3 regions of the Rhizobium gallicum bv. gallicum R602sp genome follow, and region 3 is predicted to be linked to each of the others. Evidence: riboswitches for the same ligand, from Rfam matches in the RefSeq annotation. Region 3 holds a riboswitch; each other region holds the start of a gene.
What was found. A riboswitch is a leader RNA that binds a small molecule or an ion and turns the genes downstream of it on or off. The one in region 3 is predicted to bind thiamine pyrophosphate.

Region 1 (6,002 bases), on a different replicon from region 3:
CGTGTCGTCAATGACGTCTCCGTTGAAATCGTCTCCGGCCAGATGAGTTCGCAGGATGGCGCCCAGCAGATCCAGGACGCCTTCGAACTGGAGCAATAACCCCTCCGCTTCCTTTGTCCCGGCGCCTTCTCAACAGGTGCCGGGATCGAACCAGGCGCATGCGAAGGCAAGACAAATGGCGAATATTTCCATTTCATCGGCGATCGGTGCGGCAAGACCGGTCAGGAGCGCGACCAGAAACCGCAGTTCGGCCGCGCATGACCGCTGGGCCGTACTTCTGCTCTTTCTGCCGCCGGCTCTGCTGCTTTTTACGCTCTTCGTCATCATGCCGATGGGCGAGGCGGCCTGGTACAGCCTCTATAAGTGGAACGGCTACGGCATGCCGACGGAGTTCATCGCGCTCCGCAACTTCCAAGTCCTCTTGCGCAACGCCGCCTTCACACAGGCGCTTGTCAATAATGGGCTCATTATTCTGATATCCATCGCCATCCAGGTTCCGCTGGCGATCTGGCTGTCGACGATGCTGGCCCACCGTATCCCCGGCGTCGTCGCCTTCCGCTTGATCTTCTTTCTCCCCTACGTTCTTGCCGATGTCGCAGCTGGCCTGATCTGGCGCTTCGTCTATGACGGCGACTACGGGCTCTTTGCCGCAATCTCGAACTTCTTCGGTTTCGCGACCCCCTATGTGCTCGCCGACAAGGATCTCGCCATCTACGCAGTGCTTGCCGTTATCGTCTGGAAGTATTTCGGCTTTCACATGATGCTCTTCATCGCCGGCCTGCAATCGGTCGACAAAAATGTGCTCGAAGCAGCTGAGATCGACGGGGCGACAGGCTGGCAGAAGTTCCGCTATGTGACACTGCCACTGCTTGGATCCACGCTGCGCCTTTCCATCTTCTTTGCGGTCATCGGTTCGCTGCAGCTCTTCGACATGATCATGCCGCTGACAGGCGGCGGGCCATCGAATTCGACGCAGACGATGGTGACTTTCCTTTACACCTACGGGGTCATGCGCATGCAGGTTGGTCTCGGCAGCGCCGTCGGTGTCGTCCTCTTCATCATCTGCATGTCACTCGCCTTCGGCTACAAGAGGATTTTCATGCGCAATGATTGATACGAGCTCCACCATTCGCATGCCGCTGCAGACGCGCGTTTATCTCTACGTGTCGCTGACGTTGATTGCGGCGCTGGTTCTCATACCGTTGCTGACGACGGCGCTCGGCGGTTTCAAGACGCTGGGCGACCTGCGCACCAATCCCTTTGGGCTCCCTACAGAGTGGCAATGGTCGAACTATACCGATATCCTCTTCGCGGAGCGATACTGGCTGCAGATCTTCAATTCGTTGGTAATTGCAGCGCTCACGGTCTCTCTCACGCTGATCGTCTCGTCGATGGCCGCCTTCACCTTTGCGCATGTCCGTTTCTTCGGCTCGTCGTTCCTGCTGAACTATTTCCTGCTCGGCCTGATGTTTCCGGCAGCAACGGCGATCCTGCCGCTCTTCATCCGCATCCGCGATCTGGGTCTTCTCGATACCTATTGGGGCGTGGTGCTGCCGCAGGTCGCATTCGGCCTCGGCATGAGCATTCTGCTTTTCAGGAATTATTTCAAAAACCTCCCGGAAGAATTGTTCCAGGCGGCCTTTGTCGACGGTTGCGGCTATCTGCGCTTCTTCTGGTACATCTCGCTACCGCTTGCGCGGCCGATCATTGCAACCATCAGCATCATCTCCTTCGTTGGCAGCTGGAACAGTTATATCCTGCCGCTGATCATGCTGAATTCGGAATCGAAATATCCGTGGCCGCTCGGCATCATGGTCTATCGCGGCGAGTATGGCACCGAATGGCAGCTGGTGCTCGCCTTCATCACGCTTACCATCCTGCCGACGGTGATCGTGTTCTTCGTGGCCCAAAAGCATATCATCGCCGGTCTGACCGCTGGCGCCGTGAAGACCTAAGCAGACCCGTGCATCATGGCCAGAGCTGATGAAAATGCTGAACCGGACCATGGCCCGAACCGACGCTGAGCGTGCCGGCTTTGGCAACGGCGGCAGCCAGGTAATCTTTGGCTGTCGCGACCGCGGCCTCGAGCGATCCGCCCTTTGCGAGCTCTGCTGCAAGCGCGCTCGAAAGCGTGCAGCCGGTGCCGTGCGTGTTCTTGGTCGGAACGCGTGGCGCTTCAAACCAGGTAATCCCGCTTTCGCTTACCAGGACGTCAGGGCTTTGCATCCCGCCAAGATGGCCACCCTTTACGAGAACGGCAGAGGGACCGAGCCCACGCAGCTTTTCCGCTTGCCGCTCCATTGCATCTCGGGTCCCTGCAACCGGCTCTCCGAGCAGAGCGGCGGCTTCTGGCAGATTGGGGGTAAGAAGAGTTGCGAGCGGCAAAAGCCGGGTCTTGAGAAAATCGATGGCTTCAACATCTAGGAGGGCAGCACCTCCTTTGGCAATCATCACCGGATCGAGCACGATCGGTATGCCGCAGTGCGGCAAGAGCGCATTGGCGACAGCTTCGGCAATCGGTGCATTGGCGATCATGCCGATCTTCACCGCATCGACGCGGATATCGGCGAAGATCATGCCGATCTGCTCGGCGACGAAGTCAGCGGGAACTGCATGCACGCTGGAAACGCCCTGGGTATTCTGAGCCGTCAAGGCGGTCAAAACGGCCATGCCATAGGTGGCGCGCGCCGAACAGGTTTTCAAATCGGCCTGGACGCCCGCGCCGCCCGAAGGGTCGGAGCCGGCAATGGAAAGAACGTTACATATCATGCGCGTGCCTTTCGGATTGCGTCAGTCATGGTCGCGAGCTGCACAAGCGCGTCAACGAAACGCCTGAAATGGATCCAGACCCGATATTCATCGCGACGTAGTCGGTGATGATTGCACGAGCAGCGGCGTCGCGCCCCTGGCAGCGAGTGTCCGGGTGAACTTCGTATCGGCATCTGCCCCTTTCCGGCGGGGCAAATGCGCGGGGAGCCGGACTGAACAAGGCTCCGAGCGACTCCCTCCGCCAGCATTATCCGGTTCAGGTTCGAAGGGTACTTCTCAGCCCGTCTTGCAACGAACGCCCCTGTCTCTCATCGCGGTCTTCATTGCAGACAAATCTCTGTCTGTCACCCCTAAAAAAAGCATGGCTGTATTGCCTGACGTCAGATCCCGCTACCAACATCTGCGCTTTGAGAGCCTTATGAGCGAAGGCGGGAATAACGACGTTTTCATGCCGCTCTTGTATTTCGGCAAGCGGCGGAGTTGAAAGCTTCGATGACGGGATGACGAGAACGAACCCCTCAATGCTGCGATACTTGTTGGGACGCTCCGGCGCGTTCGGCCGGAATGCACACCCACTCGGGGCGACTGCGATCATGAATTGCGTAATCGTTTTCGCTAAATATCCTGGCTACATCGTCAAAATTCTCGGTAACTTCCACCACTATAAGTGGCCTTATATTCGCCAGACAGTGCGAACTGCCGAGAAGCACACGGTGTTCGGCACCCTCCACATCTATCTTCAGCAGCGCCGGACGAAGGCCCGTCTCTTCCAAGAACGTGTCAAGCTGCATCATCTCGACCGTGACGGATTCCATCAGCGCATCGCTGAACGCATTTTCTCGGTTTTGTTCAAAATTTTTATAGTTTTTGTCCAATGAATTGTTCTGGCCCGATAGGCCTTCTATCCAGAATTCCACGGGGCCATCGAGATCTCCACACGCGGCCTCAACGATTTTAATGTTCGCAAAGCGCTCTGTATTGGTTCGAAGATATGGCAAATTGTTGGGCCCAGGTTCGAAAACGATAACAGTACCGTCATTGCCAACAATCTTTGCTAAATGAACCGAAAGATAGCCGATATGGCCGCCCAGCTCGACAACGATATCTCCGGGCTTTGCAAGCTCGGCGAGCGTCTTCATGATATGCTTCTCGCGGTGCTTCCCTTTGAACCAATATCCCCGATGTCTATACAGGTTTAATCTTATGGGCGCATCGCGCCACCAATGATGGCGCACGGTAATATCGCGCGTTCCCCAAGTGCGAAGGAAATGTAGTGCAACTCGCCGCAGAGGACGGTATCTCGCCAGACTTCGCAGCGGCATCGTACGGTCTCCGATCGAAGATGATTGAAGGACAAGCTCTCCAAGCTTGGAAGTTACTTCACTTTTTTGCGTTTTAGAATACCTTAAACAGACGGAGGCGTTGGCGATGAGCTTAAATGACGTTACATCGGCTGATAAAATCGATGAACGTGCAAAGGGGCATGGACAACCTTCGGTCGCGACAATTTCGCAATCTTTGGAATTATATGCATTCTTTGCTGCTATATTTCTATGCTCGATGAATTATTTTAGAAGTGACTACATTTATTTCACGCTTGCAGATCTGTCTTTTTTTCTTTGCTTTTCCCTCGCTGTTGCGAATGCGAATATTGTCGTCGATGTAATTGGCAAGCTGAGCACGGCCGCCTGGTGTTTTGGGCTTGCCTTGCTGCTTTTGGGATTGACAGCAAGCAGCATCGTAAGCCCCGCGCCGGAACGGGGACTCGTGGTCGTCCTGCAGTATTTCTACGCGTACTTTATTGTGCTGCTTTTGTTTGGTGGAAGGAGCTATGACGAGCTCTTAGTGGCCGCAAAGATTTATGTCTTTTCGATATTTATAATTTGTATACACGGTATTTTTCTCATTCATGTTCTCGGAGAGACAAATACGCAGTTCGTCACCGGGAGCGGACGCTTTAACGGATTGATGGAAAGAGAAAATGCGTGCGCCGCCGTTATTGCGCTCGCAATTCAGGTCCTGCTTCTGCTCGTTTCCTTAAGAAAATTAAACAGGTTGCTCGCGCTTTGCGCGTTTATAGTCATGACCTACGGTCTTCTTCTGACTGGCTCTAATACCGGGCTTATTGGCTGCGGGATAGGCATTGCGATCTTTCTCTTGTTCAATCTTACGTGGAGAACGGTTGTGCCTGCCGCCGCTCTCTGCCTCTGCATTCCACTTGTCGCGATTACACCGTTGCGCGACTATCTGCCGGACGTTTTCCAAAAACGCGTGCTTACCGCTGTCGATACAGGAGACATCAGCCAGGCGGGAACGTTTGGTCGTCGCTTTGAGCTCATACAGGAGGCGGCCGGTCAAACGGGCTCCACGCTTTTGCTCGGGATTGGAGCGGATCAGTACCGAGTGAGCAGCGCCGTACAGAGGCCCGTACACAATATCTACCTGCTTCTTTGGACGGAGGGGGGCCTCATCGCGGCCCTTGGCTTTGCCGTCATGGTGATCAGCCTCTTGGGACCGGCGCTTGCGGCTAGTCGCATCAAGAACGGCCTTCCGTTCGCGATCTGCATCTTTGCGACAGTTGCGGCGTTTTTGGCTATGGGCAACGCAATGACTCATATGTATGGACGTTTTTGGCCGGTTCCGCTGCTTATTCCTGCCGTTCTAGCGCAGGCCTTTGTGAAACGATCGCAAGCGTAGTCCCTTGGGAGGGGTCGTGATTGTAAATTATGGCGCAGTGCGGAGCGTCGCGAGGCACGCGTCGAGATCAAGTAGACTGGTTATCACCGCATCGGGTCTCTGGTCAGGCTTGGTGGCGGATGCCATGTGGATGCGGCCGATCCGGGCAATCTGGATCGTCCTCCATCCCAGACGCCGCGGAGCGATAAAATCCTTGGCGGGATTGTCAGCTACGTAAACCAGCTCCGCGCACGGCACTCCTGACCATTCTTGGATAGCCTCGAACGCCCGCGGATGCGGTTTCCAAAACTTTGGGCCCCAGACATCTGTATAAATGATGTGGTCTAGAATCTCCTCAAGGCCCAGCGCCTTGACCTTTGCCATTTGTGTTGCTGCGTAGCCGTCGGTTATGAGGGCCAGGCGCGCCTTCCTCGCAGGATTGCAAAGATATTCCAAAGCATCGGGGGCCAACGCTATGCGTGGATGATGTTGCCGGTAAACTTCAATTAGCTTTGCAGTCAACGTCCGGTCCCCGGCCATGCCTGCAGCGGCGAGCG
Region 2 (6,002 bases), on a different replicon from region 3:
GGTTCCAGCCCGGCAATGGCCTTCCCATCGAGCCATTCACAACCGGTCGTGCGGCTGGCGAAGCGTTGCAGTTCACCAAGATCGCGGGCCGGCGCGACCACGAGCGTACCATTGCGTCGCACTTCTCCCGGCACCATCGCCTCCCACCGGTCGGCGGCGTCGAGGCCCTGTAAGAGCACTGCTTCGTCAGCACTTTCCCGCTCGCACCAAGGCGCCAGCATTCCGCCGGCAAACCAGGATGCGGCACCCCTGAAACCCTCATTCGGATCCACGACCGTCACATCAGCACCGCGGGCTTGAAGCGCATGGGCAACCGAGAGGCCGGCAACGCCGGCCCCTTTGACAAGCACGCGCATCTCAGTCGCCCGAATGCTGAAGTGCTTCGATTGGAACGTAGAGATCCCCGCCCTCTCGGAATTTTGCTGCCATCGCATCCAGGCCCTCCTTCTGCGCCTCGGCGCGAATGTCGTGCGAAATCCGCATGGAGCAGAATTTCGGGCCGCACATCGAGCAGAAATGCGCGACCTTGTGCGCCTCTTTCGGCAGCGTTTCGTCATGGAAGCTGCGGGCTGTTTCCGGGTCTAGCGAGAGATTGAACTGATCCTCCCAGCGGAACTCGAAGCGGGCGCGGGACAATGCGTCGTCGCGAAGACGCGCGGCCGGATGTCCCTTGGCGAGGTCGGCGGCATGCGCTGCGATTTTGTAGGTGATCACCCCGGTCTTGACATCATTGCGATCCGGCAACCCCAGATGCTCCTTTGGCGTGACATAGCAAAGCATGGCCGTCCCGAACCAACCAATCATCGCAGCTCCTATGCCTGAGGTGATATGGTCGTAGCCGGGTGCGATATCCGTCGTCAGAGGGCCGAGCGTGTAGAAGGGCGCCTCGCCGCAGACGGCAAGCTGCTTGTCCATGTTTTCCTTGATCTTGTGCATCGGAACATGGCCTGGCCCTTCGATCATCACTTGGCAGTCCTTTTCCCAGGCAATCTTCGTCAGTTCGCCAAGGGTTTCGAGCTCGGCGAACTGCGCTGCGTCATTGGCATCGGCAATCGAGCCCGGCCGCAGGCCGTCGCCGAGCGAGAAGGAGACATCATAGGCGCGGCAGATATCGCAGATCTCCTCGAAATGCTCGTAAAGAAAACTCTCACGGTGGTGATGCAGACACCACTTCGCCATGATCGAGCCGCCGCGCGAGACGATTCCGGTCACCCGGTTGACGGTCAGCGGGATATAGTGGAGCCGCACGCCGGCATGGATGGTGAAATAGTCGACACCCTGTTCCGCCTGTTCGATCAGCGTGTCACGATAAACCTCCCATGTCAGGTTCTCGGCAACGCCTTCGACCTTTTCCAGCGCCTGGTAGAGCGGCACGGTACCGATCGGCAATGGCGAATTGCGGATGATCCATTCGCGGATATTGTGGATGTTGCGGCCGGTCGAAAGGTCCATGACCGTATCGGCACCCCAGCGCGCCGCCCAAACCATCTTTTCGACCTCTTCGGCCATCGACGAAGTGACGGCGGAATTGCCGATATTGGCGTTGATTTTCACCAGGAAGTTGCGACCGATGATCATCGGTTCGGCCTCCGGATGATTGATGTTGGCGGGGATGATCGCGCGGCCTGCGGCCACTTCCTGCCGGACGAATTCCGGTGTGACATAGTCGGGGATATGGGCACCGAAGCTTTCGCCGTCGCGCACTATGGCCTCGCCTTGAGCCTTTCGGCCGAGATTTTCGCGGATGGCGATGAATTCCATTTCCGGCGTGATGATGCCGGCACGCGCATAGGCAAGCTGGGTGACGGCCTTGCCATTCTTGGCCCGCAGCGGCTGGCGCTGGCCGGGAAATTCGGGCGTCAGCCGCTCACCGCTGGCAAAACCATTGTCTTCCGGGCGCACGTGGCGACCCTGATAGGCCTCGACGTCGCCGCGGGCCAGCACCCAGTCGCGCCGAAGCTGAGGCAAGCCTTCTTCGATGCGAATATCGGCCCCCTCGACCGTATAAGGGCCAGACGAATCATAGACCGCGACTGGCGGCTCGCCTGCGGTCGGATGAACGCTGATCTCGCGCATAGGCACGCGAATGCCGGGATGGATATCTCCCGCAACGTAAACTTTGCGGGATGCCGGCAACGGGCCGGTGGTAACGGTCGGGGTAATGGTCTTTGCGGCAATATTCATGGTTTGAGGCTCCAAGTTGTGATTGGAGACCCAGTCCTCAGCCGGAATGATGGAAAGACGCCGGCATGGATTCCACGCGTGAATTCCAAGCCTTTCGAGCGCTCGCACCGTCCCTACGCCAGTATGAACTGGATCAGGTTCAACGGGTCACTGCGCGCGACAGCAGTATCTCAGCCCCTTGCCGGGACCCCCCTGGTGAATGTTCAAAGGTTAAGGTCGGGTGTCGCCGGTGTCAAGACGAGCGGCTCACGTCACCCTCCTTTGCAGTCAGCGTGCCAGCCACCCGCCGTCGACCGGCAGGACGGTGCCGTGGACGTAGTCGGACGCGGATGAGGCGAGAAACACCGCCGCACCGCCGAGTTCGGCGGGCACTCCCCACCGCCCTGCCGGGATGCGTGCCAGAATGGCGGTACTGCGGTCCAAATCTTCTCGGAGCGCCGTCGTGTTGTTGGTGACAAAGTAGCCGGGCGCGATGGCGTTGACGTTGACGCCTTTGGCTGCCCATTCGCAGGCAAGCAGCCTTGTGACACCGGCAAGGCCGCTCTTGGAGGCCGTGTAGGACGGAATGCGGATGCCGCCTTGGAAGGACAGCAGCGAGGCGATGTTGATAATCTTGCCCCTGCCCTTTTCGATCATGTGGCGGCCAGCGGCCTGAGCCAGGAAGAAGGCCGTTTTGAGATTGGTGTCGATGACTGCGTCCCAGTCTTCCTCGGTGAAGTCGATCGCATCGGCGCGGCGAATGATACCGGCATTGTTGACGAGGATGTCGAGTGCACCGAAGGCCGAGAGCGTTTCGGCGACGATGCGCTTTACCGGCGCGATCGTGCCAAGATCGGCGTTGATGGCGTGGAAGCGCGCGCCAGCCTCCGTGACCATCGCCTCGGTTTCATCCATGGACGAGCGGCCGACGGCGGCAATCGAGGCACCTGCTTGCGCAAGCGCCATCGCAATGCCCTGCCCTATGCCAGTATTGGCGCCGGTGACAATGGCCACGCGGCCGGAAAGATCAAATGGGTTTGCCATTGGACTTACCTTAAATCTGCAATCGCGATCTGATCCATGTCGGTGAAGCTCTTGTTGTCACCGGCCATCGCCCAGATGAAGCTGTAATTCTTGGTGCCAGCACCTGAATGGATCGACCACGGAGGCGAGATGATCGCCTGCTCGTTTGCAACCAGCATGTGCCGGGTCTCCTGCGGTTCGCCCATGAAATGGAAGATGCGCTGATCGGCATCGAGATCGAAGTACAGGTAGGCTTCCATGCGACGGTCATGGATGTGGCTCGGCATGGTGTTCCAGATGCTGCCCGGCTCCAGCACGGTCAGTCCCATGGTGAGCTGGCAGGACTGGCAGACCTCGGGATGGATGAACTGGAAGATTGATCGCCTGTTGGCAGTTGCCGCTTCGCCAAACGTGAGATGCCGAGCCTGTTCGCGCGTCAATAGCACCGTGGGATGCGGTTGATGTGCCGGCGTCGAAACGAGGTAGAATTTGGCGGGATTACCGGCATCAGCACTTTCGAAGCGGATGTCCACCGCGCCCTTGCCGATATATAGGCAATCGTATTTCGCGCTGTCGTACGCCTTGCCGTCGACCAGGACGCGGCCTGCTCCCCCGATGTTCAGCGCACCGAGTTCGCGTTCGGCAAGGAAGGTTTCCTGGCCGATTGCTTTTGGCGCCGTCAACGTGAGCGCGGCGCCGAGCGGCATTGCGCCGCCGATCACCATGCGGTCGTAATGCGAATAGGTAAGCCTGATTTCGCCGCCTTCGAAGACGGTGTCGACAAGAAAGTGGCGTCGCAGTGTGTCGGTGTCGTAGGCGCGGACGGCCTCGGGATGGGAAGCATGTCTTACGTCGACTTTCATTGAAAATTTCCTTTCTTTTCAGTGCATACCAAAGATTTCTTCGCATCTTCGATAAAGTAATTCGGGTCCCAGATTTCGGCCCTTTCGACCTCGTACAGAAGTCTGCCGAGATGGAGGTCCATTGCCTCGACGGCACCCTTCTTGTCGCCCCTGCGCATATAGCCGATGACGGTCGAATGCTCCTCGATGACGCGGGCGAGACGGCCATCCTGCGGCAACGTCAGGAGGCGGTAACGGTCGCTGTGCACCTTGACCTGCTCGATAATTGCCCAGATGCCGGAAAAGCCGGCGATATCGCTGATCAGTTTGTGGAAATCGATATCAAGCCGGTGGAATGCCGCCACGTCGCCATTGCGAAGGCAGGCGCCAAGGTCGTCGAGATTGCGATCGAGCAGGCGGATGCCGGCTGGCGTCATCTTGTCGACGGCATGGCCGACGGTGGTTATCTCAAGGGCTTTGCGCACAAGAATGGCTTCATAGAGAGCGCGGCGCGGAATGCGCGAGACGAACGTGCCGGACTGGGGAAAGATATCAACGAGGCCATCGTCGGAAAGACGTAAGATCGCCTCGCGGATCGGCGTTCGGCTGACGCCGAAATGCGCCTCCAACTCCTTCTCGCTCAACAAGTCCATGGGCTTGCGCCGAAGCGAGAGGATGTCGTCGCGCAAGACATCGTAGACCAGGGTTGCGGCGCGAGGAGCTGCGGCACGCTGATGGGAAAGTTGGGTTACGCCCGCCAAGGACCGCTTCTTGCGTGCTTCGCTCATTGGCCACGCGTTTTGTCAAATCGCAGTTTGAAATACCGATTGACTTGCACCGATTGCCCTCCCGCAGGCCTTCGCGGAAGTAGTATATTAGTATCTGACTGCGGGCAACGGAAAATCGATCGATGGATGGGCGAATAAAAAGGGGCGGCGTGAAAGCGGCAAACGTTAGCAACCAGGAGGCTGGCTCCTTAGGTGACTCTGAGACGGTAGCGCGCCGAAAAGTCGCCTTCCCACCACATGGGAAAGTTCGTACCCCATTTATTGTTGTGCAGGTTGAAGCGCACGCCGTCGGAAAAGTCAGGCAACGCTTTGCAAAAAGTCATAAAATCCCAGTTTTGCGGTGCGACGAGCGGCGTGTCGAATGGTTCGATGGACAGCACAGTCCCATTCATATCGCCACGAACGCCGCTAACAGCCTGGAGCTGAGCGCCGCCGCTTCGAGCAATATCGCCGCTTTTGTGCCAGAGCCCCATCTTGCGCAAGCTCCATTCGGCCTTTGCTTGAGGCGTGAAGGAAAGAAAGCTTGCCTCCGGCATGCGGTTGGCCGCTTTTGAATGCATCGTCAGCCGAAACTCAAGAGCATCGCCGCGCGTTAAAAATTGCAGCATGACATACTCCGGCGCGCCGTATCGGCTGACCGCTTCATCGGGCATCGCAAGCAGCACCCCTGCTCGACCAGCGGCCTTCAAGGCAGGCATGTAGGTTCTCGACAGTGCAGCACCGGACCTGGCAAGCCCCGGCTTGTCGTGATCGAGGATCGCCCATTCCTGACGATGCGTAAGATATGTATCCATATGCCGGGCGACATCGCTGGCGTCATAGCTCTCGTAGCGATAGGCAATCAGCGATCCGCTGCGACCGGCAATCTTCTTGCCGGTAGGCATCGTAAGAGCGCAAATGTCGCCGGATACTGGATCAACATCAATAGCCCAACCACCGGCCGAAAGGCGCTGCTGGCGTTCGCCCGCCGAGATCATAACGGGCGCGGAAAGCTCGGTTAGAGCGGCCTTTGCCGCCGTGGCATCGGCGCCATCCAGCTGCCGTACGGCTTCATCGAGATAGGAGCGCTGCTCATTCCAGGAGGCTTCCGCATAGGCAAACCGGAAGTCGCTCGCCCGGGCTGTTTCGAAATCCTCGCGGGACCATGCCTGGTCATCTCGGAGATAGGATTTGATGTCGACGCCAC
Region 3 (6,002 bases):
TCGATCAATCTCAATCGAGCCGCGTGCGCAATCCCCAAGCTTGCGGCCAGTTTCTGCGTCCGGCGCTGATGCACAATATAGGCCGGCTCCAGTACGCGCATGACAAAGGGAAGTGCCATGAGCATATTGATGAGAACGACGAGCACGGCCGCAAAGCGCGTCGCATCGCCAAAGGGCCGCAGTGCCATGAACCACCCGGTTGCGAGTACGATTGGAGGCACGAGCAGCACCATCGATGAAGCACCGCCCATGGCTGTGAAAAAGGACCTGTCGGTAACGCCGCGCCGCCGCTTCGATAAGATTGCATGCCGGGCACGAATCATGGCTATCGAAAGGATGATCGAGAGCAGGGCGGCCGAAAGCGAGATCGCCAAGCTCATCCCGGCTGACTGCCAGAAGATCGGCTCCTGCAGCAGCTTTATGAGATCGGCGTGCAACCCGGCGGCGATGATCGACACAAGGGGAAGACCGAGGAAGAGAACGGCGATCAGCAAAAGCAGGCTGTCGGCCAATCTGGCACATGGCCCTTTGCCATCAAGCCGCTTGATGTCTTGGCCTTCGGTCAGGCCCTCATCTCCGGCAGGCGGAAAAAGTGCCATCGCGCCGAGGATCATCGCCGTCAGCGCGATCTGCAGGAGCGACAACGCGATTGCGCGGCCGGGGTCGAAATCGAAACGGAGCGACTGGTAGATCGCGACCTCGATCGTGGTTGCTGCCGGGCCGCCACCGAGGGTTAGCACCAACGTGAAGCTGGTGGCGCAGAGCATGAAGACCAATCCGGCTATCCCGGGAATAAGCGGGCGGATCGCCGGCCATTCAATGAAGCGGAAGACCGAGCGGGGCCGCATGCCGAGGGTGCTCGCCATCAGCCAGTATTCGGCGGGCACGCGTTCGAGACCTGCAAGCATCAGGCGGCAGGCAAGCGGTAGGTTGAAGAAGACATGGGCGAGAAGGATGCCGGTTAACCCATAGATGCTCACCGGTTCGTCAAGCCCGATGTTCATCATAAGCCAGTTCAACAGCCCATGCCTGCCCCATATCCCGATCATGCCGAGTGCGCCGATCAGAACCGGCAGCCCCATAGGAACCGCCATCAGGCGGATGATCCAGATGCGTCCTGGAAAATGCGGCTGGCGTGCGAGCGCGCGTGCGACCGGAATCGCGAAGGCGATGGAAAGCGCGGTCGAAAGGAGCGCCTGCAGCAGCGTGAAGCGCAGCACACGCAGAATATATGGATCGAAAAGAATGCCGACGATGGCCGCGCCGCCTCCGGCAAAAAGCAACGAGAACGCCGCAAGGCCGACAAACAACGTGACGGCGGCGAGGCTGATCGCCCCGCCAGTCAATGCACGCTGCCGTTCGGCTGCGGTCTGCAGCATCAGTTCATGCTCATCGCCGCAAGCCACTCGTCGATCCAGGCCTTGCGGCTCCTGGCGACCTCGTCGGAGCTCATCAAGAAGGTCTTGGCAGGATTGACGAGCTTGCTAAAGGCATCCGGCAGCGGCTTGGAGGTCGCGGAAACGGGCATCATCCAGTTGTTCGTCGGGATGGTATCCTGGAAGCCGGGCGTCATCATGAACTCCAGGAAGTCGCGGGCAAGATCCTTGTCCGGAGCATTCTTCAAAAGGCCCGCGACTTCGATTTGGATATAGTGGCCTTCCGAGAAGGCTGCGGCCTGGTAGCGATCGGTATTCTCAGTCACCATGTGATAGGCGGGGGATGTGGTATAAGACAGCACCATCGGCGCCTCGCCCTTGGTGAACAGGCCATAGGCCTCGGACCAGCCGGGCGTGACCGTCAGGATGCGGTTCTTGAGCTTGCCCCAGGCTTCCGGCGCCTTGTCGCCGTAAATGGATTTGACCCAGAGCAGCAGGCCGAGGCCCGGCGTCGAGGTTCGCGGATCTTCGATGACGAGCTTCTGCGAAGGATCACCTTCGACCAGATCCTTCATGCTCTGAGGCGGGTCCTTGATCGTTTGTGTATCGTAGATGATCGCGAAGTGACCGTAGTCGTAGGGAACGAAGACATCGTCCACGAAGCCGCCCGGCACCTTCAGCGCGCCGACATCGACACCACTTGCGTCGAACAGGCCGGTCTCCTTGGCTTCGGTGACGAGGTTCGTGTCGATGCCGAGGACGATGTCGGCCTTGGTCGAAGCTCCCTCGAGCTTCAAACGCGAAAGCAGGGCGACGCCATCGGCGACGCTGACGAAATTGACCGTGCAGCCGCATGTCTTCTCGAAAGCGTCCTTGACCTTCGGCCCGGGTCCCCATTCGGACGTGAAACTTTCGTAAGTGTATATGGTGAGCGTCTTTTCAGCGCCGTACGCGGCAGACAAGCCGAGCGTCGCGGCGAAAAATGCTGCGGTCAGCGAAGAGATGATCGATGTGCGGCCGGACATGGCGCGCCTCCTCCTTGAGTTTCTTTTGATTGGGAAAAGGGCGTTGCCGAATGTCACGCGTCTAATCCCTCCGCCGGTGTTAACCGGATCAGGTTCCGCGGGTTGGCTCGATGCCTCTCAGCCGGCATCCTTGCGGACATCCAGGCACCCCGTTAGAGCATCGGCAGATGTATCGCCATGAAGGCTTTATGACAAGGGCGAAGCGCGCTGACTGTAGCCCCTTTCCCTTGGCCCCTGCTTTGCGCTATGGGCAATGCCATGAGCCAATCCACTTTCACGATCCTGCTCGGCGGCGAACTCGTCCTGACCGAGCGCCTGCGTTCTGCCGTTTCAGGCAGCCGCTTCATCGCCGCCGACGGCGGTATGCGGCATGCAGCAGCGCTTGGCGTGGTGCCGGAGCTCTGGGTCGGGGATTTCGATTCCACGCCGCCGGATCTGGAGGGCGCATTTCCGCATGTCCCGAAACAGCCCTACCCTGCCGCCAAGGCCGCAACGGATGGTGAAATCGCTGTGTCGGATGCGATTGCGCGCGGCGCACGGCGACTTGTCCTTGCCGGTGCGCTCGGTGGCGAGCGCTCGGACCACGCGCTGCAGCTCCTGCTTTACGCCGTCAGCCTTGCCGAACAGGGCTTCGACATTCTGTTGACCTCCGGAACGGAGGAGGCCGTGCCGCTTCTCGCTGGCAAAATTGAGCTCGATTTGCCGAGGAACAGCCTCTTTTCGGTGTCCGGATTCAGCGAACTGCATGGTCTTTATATCGAGAATGCCCGGTATCCGCTCATCGATTTTCATTTGCCCTTCGGCTCCTCGCGTACCATTTCCAACATCGCGGAAGGCAAGGTTCGTTTTACGCTCGGCAGCGGCCGGGCGATCGTCCTTGCCCGCCCCCATGATTTTTCCGGAGTCTGATTTTTGGCCCCTCCCATCCTGAAACTCGACGATATCTTCCTAAGCTTCGGCGGAACGCCTCTCTTGGCCGGCGCGGCCTTGCAGGTCGAGCCGGGCGATAAGATCTGTCTGGTCGGCCGTAACGGGTCGGGCAAATCGACCCTTCTGAAGATTGCGGCCGGAATCGTTGAATCGCAATCGGGCGAGGTTTTCCGCCATCCATCCTCGACGGTGCGCTATTTGGAGCAGGCACCGGATTTCGCCGGTTTCAAGACGGTGCAGGCTTATGCGGAAGCCGGTCTTGGGCCGGGCGATGACCCTTATCGCGTGACCTACCTCCTCTCGCATCTTGGCCTCACTGGCGAAGAGGACCCGACAAACCTCTCCGGCGGCGAAGCGCGACGCGTAGCGCTTGCCCGCGTGCTGGCGCCTGAACCGGATATTCTCCTGCTTGATGAGCCGACGAACCATCTCGACCTTCCGACCATTGAATGGCTTGAAGGCGAACTCCAGAAAAGCCGCAGCGCGCTGGTCATGATCTCCCACGACCGCCGTTTCCTCGAAAAGGTCTCCACGGCGACCGTCTGGCTCGACAGGGGAATGTCGCGGCGGCTCGATCGTGGCTTTGCCAATTTCGAAGCCTGGCGCGATCAGGTGCTTGAGGCGGAAGAACTGGAGCAGCACAAGCTCGGCAAGGCGATTGAACGCGAGGAGCACTGGCTGCGCTATGGCGTAACCGCTCGGCGCAAGCGCAACATGCGCCGCCTCGGCGAGTTGCAGACCATGCGCTCGCAGCATCGTGGCCACAAGGGGCCGCAGGGGACCGTGCAGGCTGCGCTGTCCGATGCGCAGGAATCCGGCAAGCTGGTGATCGAAGCGGAAAAGATCGCCAAGACTTTCGATGACCGTCAAATTGTTGCGCCGTTCTCCATCCGCGTCCATCGCGGCGATTGCATCGGTCTGGTCGGACCAAACGGCGCGGGCAAGACGACGATTCTGAAGATGCTGACGGGACAGCTTTCGCCGGACAGCGGCACGGTGAAGCTCGGGACCAATCTCGAGATTGCAACGCTCGACCAGAAGCGCGAAGATCTCAATCTGGAGGATACGCTCGCGCACTACCTGACCGACGGGCGCGGCGAGAACCTGCTGGTGAACGGGGAGCAACGCCACGTCACCGGCTACATGAAGGAGTTCCTCTTCCAGCCGGAGCAGGCGCGCACGCCGATCAGGAACCTGTCAGGCGGCGAGCGCGCGCGGCTGATGCTGGCGCGCATCCTTGCGCGCCCGACCAACCTTCTGATCCTCGATGAACCCACCAACGACCTCGATCTCGAGACGCTGGACCTGCTGCAGGAAATCGTCGCCGGCTTCCCGGGCACGGTCATCCTCGTGAGCCACGACCGAGACTTCCTCGACCGCACGGTGACCTCGACAATTGCGCCCGCCGTCCCCGACGCGCCTGATGGGCGCTGGATCGAATATGCCGGCGGTTATTCCGATATGCTTGCCCAGCGCAAGGGCGCAATGGAGGAGCGGAAGAAGATCGAAAAGACCGCGGAGAAGCCGAAAGCTGAGTCGGCTGCTTCTGTGGCAGATGCCTCGAAGAGCAAAGGCAAGCTCTCCTACAAGCAGAAATTCGCGCTCGAAACCCTGCCCAAGGAAATGGCCAAGGCAGAAGCTGAAATCGCCAGGCGCGAAGAGAAGATGGCCGATCCCGATCTCTTCAGCAAAGATACTGCCACCTTCAACCGGCTTGCGGCGGAGATGGAAAAGCTGCGCGATAGCCTGACGAAGATGGAAGAAGAATGGTTGGAGCTTGAAATGCTGCGCGAAGAGCTGGAGGGCTAGGTTCCGTCCTGAAGAGGAAAGGCTTCCGCCTTTTGTCAGATCGCGCAGCTCTTGCATTGGTACGAACGGATGGTACTGCGACGTTCAGATGACCGGTGCAGGTGCGTGTGCCGTGCCAGTTCCTGCTGCCGGGGAGGCCGACTGCTCGATCTGCGCCGCCAGTGGATGCAAATGCAACTCGCGCGGATTGAAGGTTTCGAGGTAGGCCTCGGAACGTCCGATATAAATCATGGTGGAATCGGATAGCGTCGCCAGCAGCGCCATCAGGGTTGATTGCGATTCCGGCTCAAGACCTTCCAGCACTTCGTCGAAGATGATCCAGCGCGGCCGGGCCAGCAGCAAGCGGGCAAAACCGATCCCCTTCTGCTCGTCGGAATCGAGCATCTTATCCCAGCGGGCCCGCGTATCGAGACGCGCAATGAGGTGGCTAAGGCCGGCTTTCTGAAGCGCTGCTTCGACGTCCTCGCTCTTGTAGGTGTCCACCGGTTCCGGGAAAGACAGCGCTTCGCGCAACGTGCCACCGGGCACATAGGCCACTTCTGGAACGAAAACCGTGCCGTCGGCGGGCGGCAGCCCTATCTTGCCGCTGCCGCAGGGCCAGAGGCCTGCAAGCGCCTGGAACAGGAGCTTGCGGTTCACATTATGGTCGCCGTTGATCATGACCTTCTCGCCGGCTCTGATCGTGACATCCGTCTCGGCGACGGCAAAGCCGCCGCACAGATCGATCTCTTCGCCGAGCTTGGCGGCGATCATGAGATTCTTGAGGGTGAGCGTATCAGCGTTATCCTCGTAGGTGATCGCATTCTTTGGATTGATGGGTTCGTCCATGCCGTGCAAGGCATGGCGGAAATCGGTCACGCGC

Region 1: it holds a riboswitch for thiamine pyrophosphate, as region 3 does, so the genes downstream of both, thiD (bifunctional hydroxymethylpyrimidine kinase/phosphomethylpyrimidine kinase) here and thiB (thiamine ABC transporter substrate binding subunit) in region 3, are expected to answer to the same signal.
Region 2: it holds a riboswitch for thiamine pyrophosphate, as region 3 does, so the genes downstream of both, thiC (phosphomethylpyrimidine synthase ThiC) here and thiB (thiamine ABC transporter substrate binding subunit) in region 3, are expected to answer to the same signal.

What each region holds. Positions count from the first base shown of each region.
Region 1 is NZ_CP006880.1:1,106,179-1,112,180, forward strand. Features, by position in the region: gene RGR602_RS28410 (ABC transporter substrate-binding protein) at 1-99, shown strand, start outside; gene RGR602_RS28415 (carbohydrate ABC transporter permease) at 176-1,114, shown strand; gene RGR602_RS28420 (carbohydrate ABC transporter permease) at 1,107-1,955, shown strand; gene thiD (bifunctional hydroxymethylpyrimidine kinase/phosphomethylpyrimidine kinase) at 1,969-2,769, opposite strand; TPP riboswitch at 2,986-3,082, opposite strand; gene RGR602_RS28430 (FkbM family methyltransferase) at 3,288-3,908, opposite strand; gene RGR602_RS28435 (O-antigen ligase family protein) at 4,198-5,466, shown strand; gene RGR602_RS28440 (HAD family hydrolase) at 5,494-6,002, opposite strand, start outside.
Region 2 is NZ_CP006880.1:1,367,595-1,373,596, forward strand. Features, by position in the region: gene thiO (glycine oxidase ThiO) at 1-356, opposite strand, end outside; gene thiC (phosphomethylpyrimidine synthase ThiC) at 358-2,184, opposite strand; TPP riboswitch at 2,277-2,388, opposite strand; gene kduD (2-dehydro-3-deoxy-D-gluconate 5-dehydrogenase KduD) at 2,452-3,207, opposite strand; gene kduI (5-dehydro-4-deoxy-D-glucuronate isomerase) at 3,213-4,049, opposite strand; gene RGR602_RS29605 (GntR family transcriptional regulator) at 4,046-4,816, opposite strand; gene RGR602_RS29610 (DUF5054 domain-containing protein) at 5,005-6,002, opposite strand, start outside.
Region 3 is NZ_CP006877.1:3,986,598-3,992,599, reverse strand. Features, by position in the region: gene thiP (thiamine/thiamine pyrophosphate ABC transporter permease ThiP) at 1-1,379, opposite strand, end outside; gene thiB (thiamine ABC transporter substrate binding subunit) at 1,379-2,401, opposite strand; TPP riboswitch at 2,450-2,563, opposite strand; gene RGR602_RS19500 (thiamine diphosphokinase) at 2,660-3,310, shown strand; gene RGR602_RS19495 (ABC-F family ATP-binding cassette domain-containing protein) at 3,314-5,140, shown strand; gene RGR602_RS19490 (ABC transporter ATP-binding protein/permease) at 5,225-6,002, opposite strand, start outside.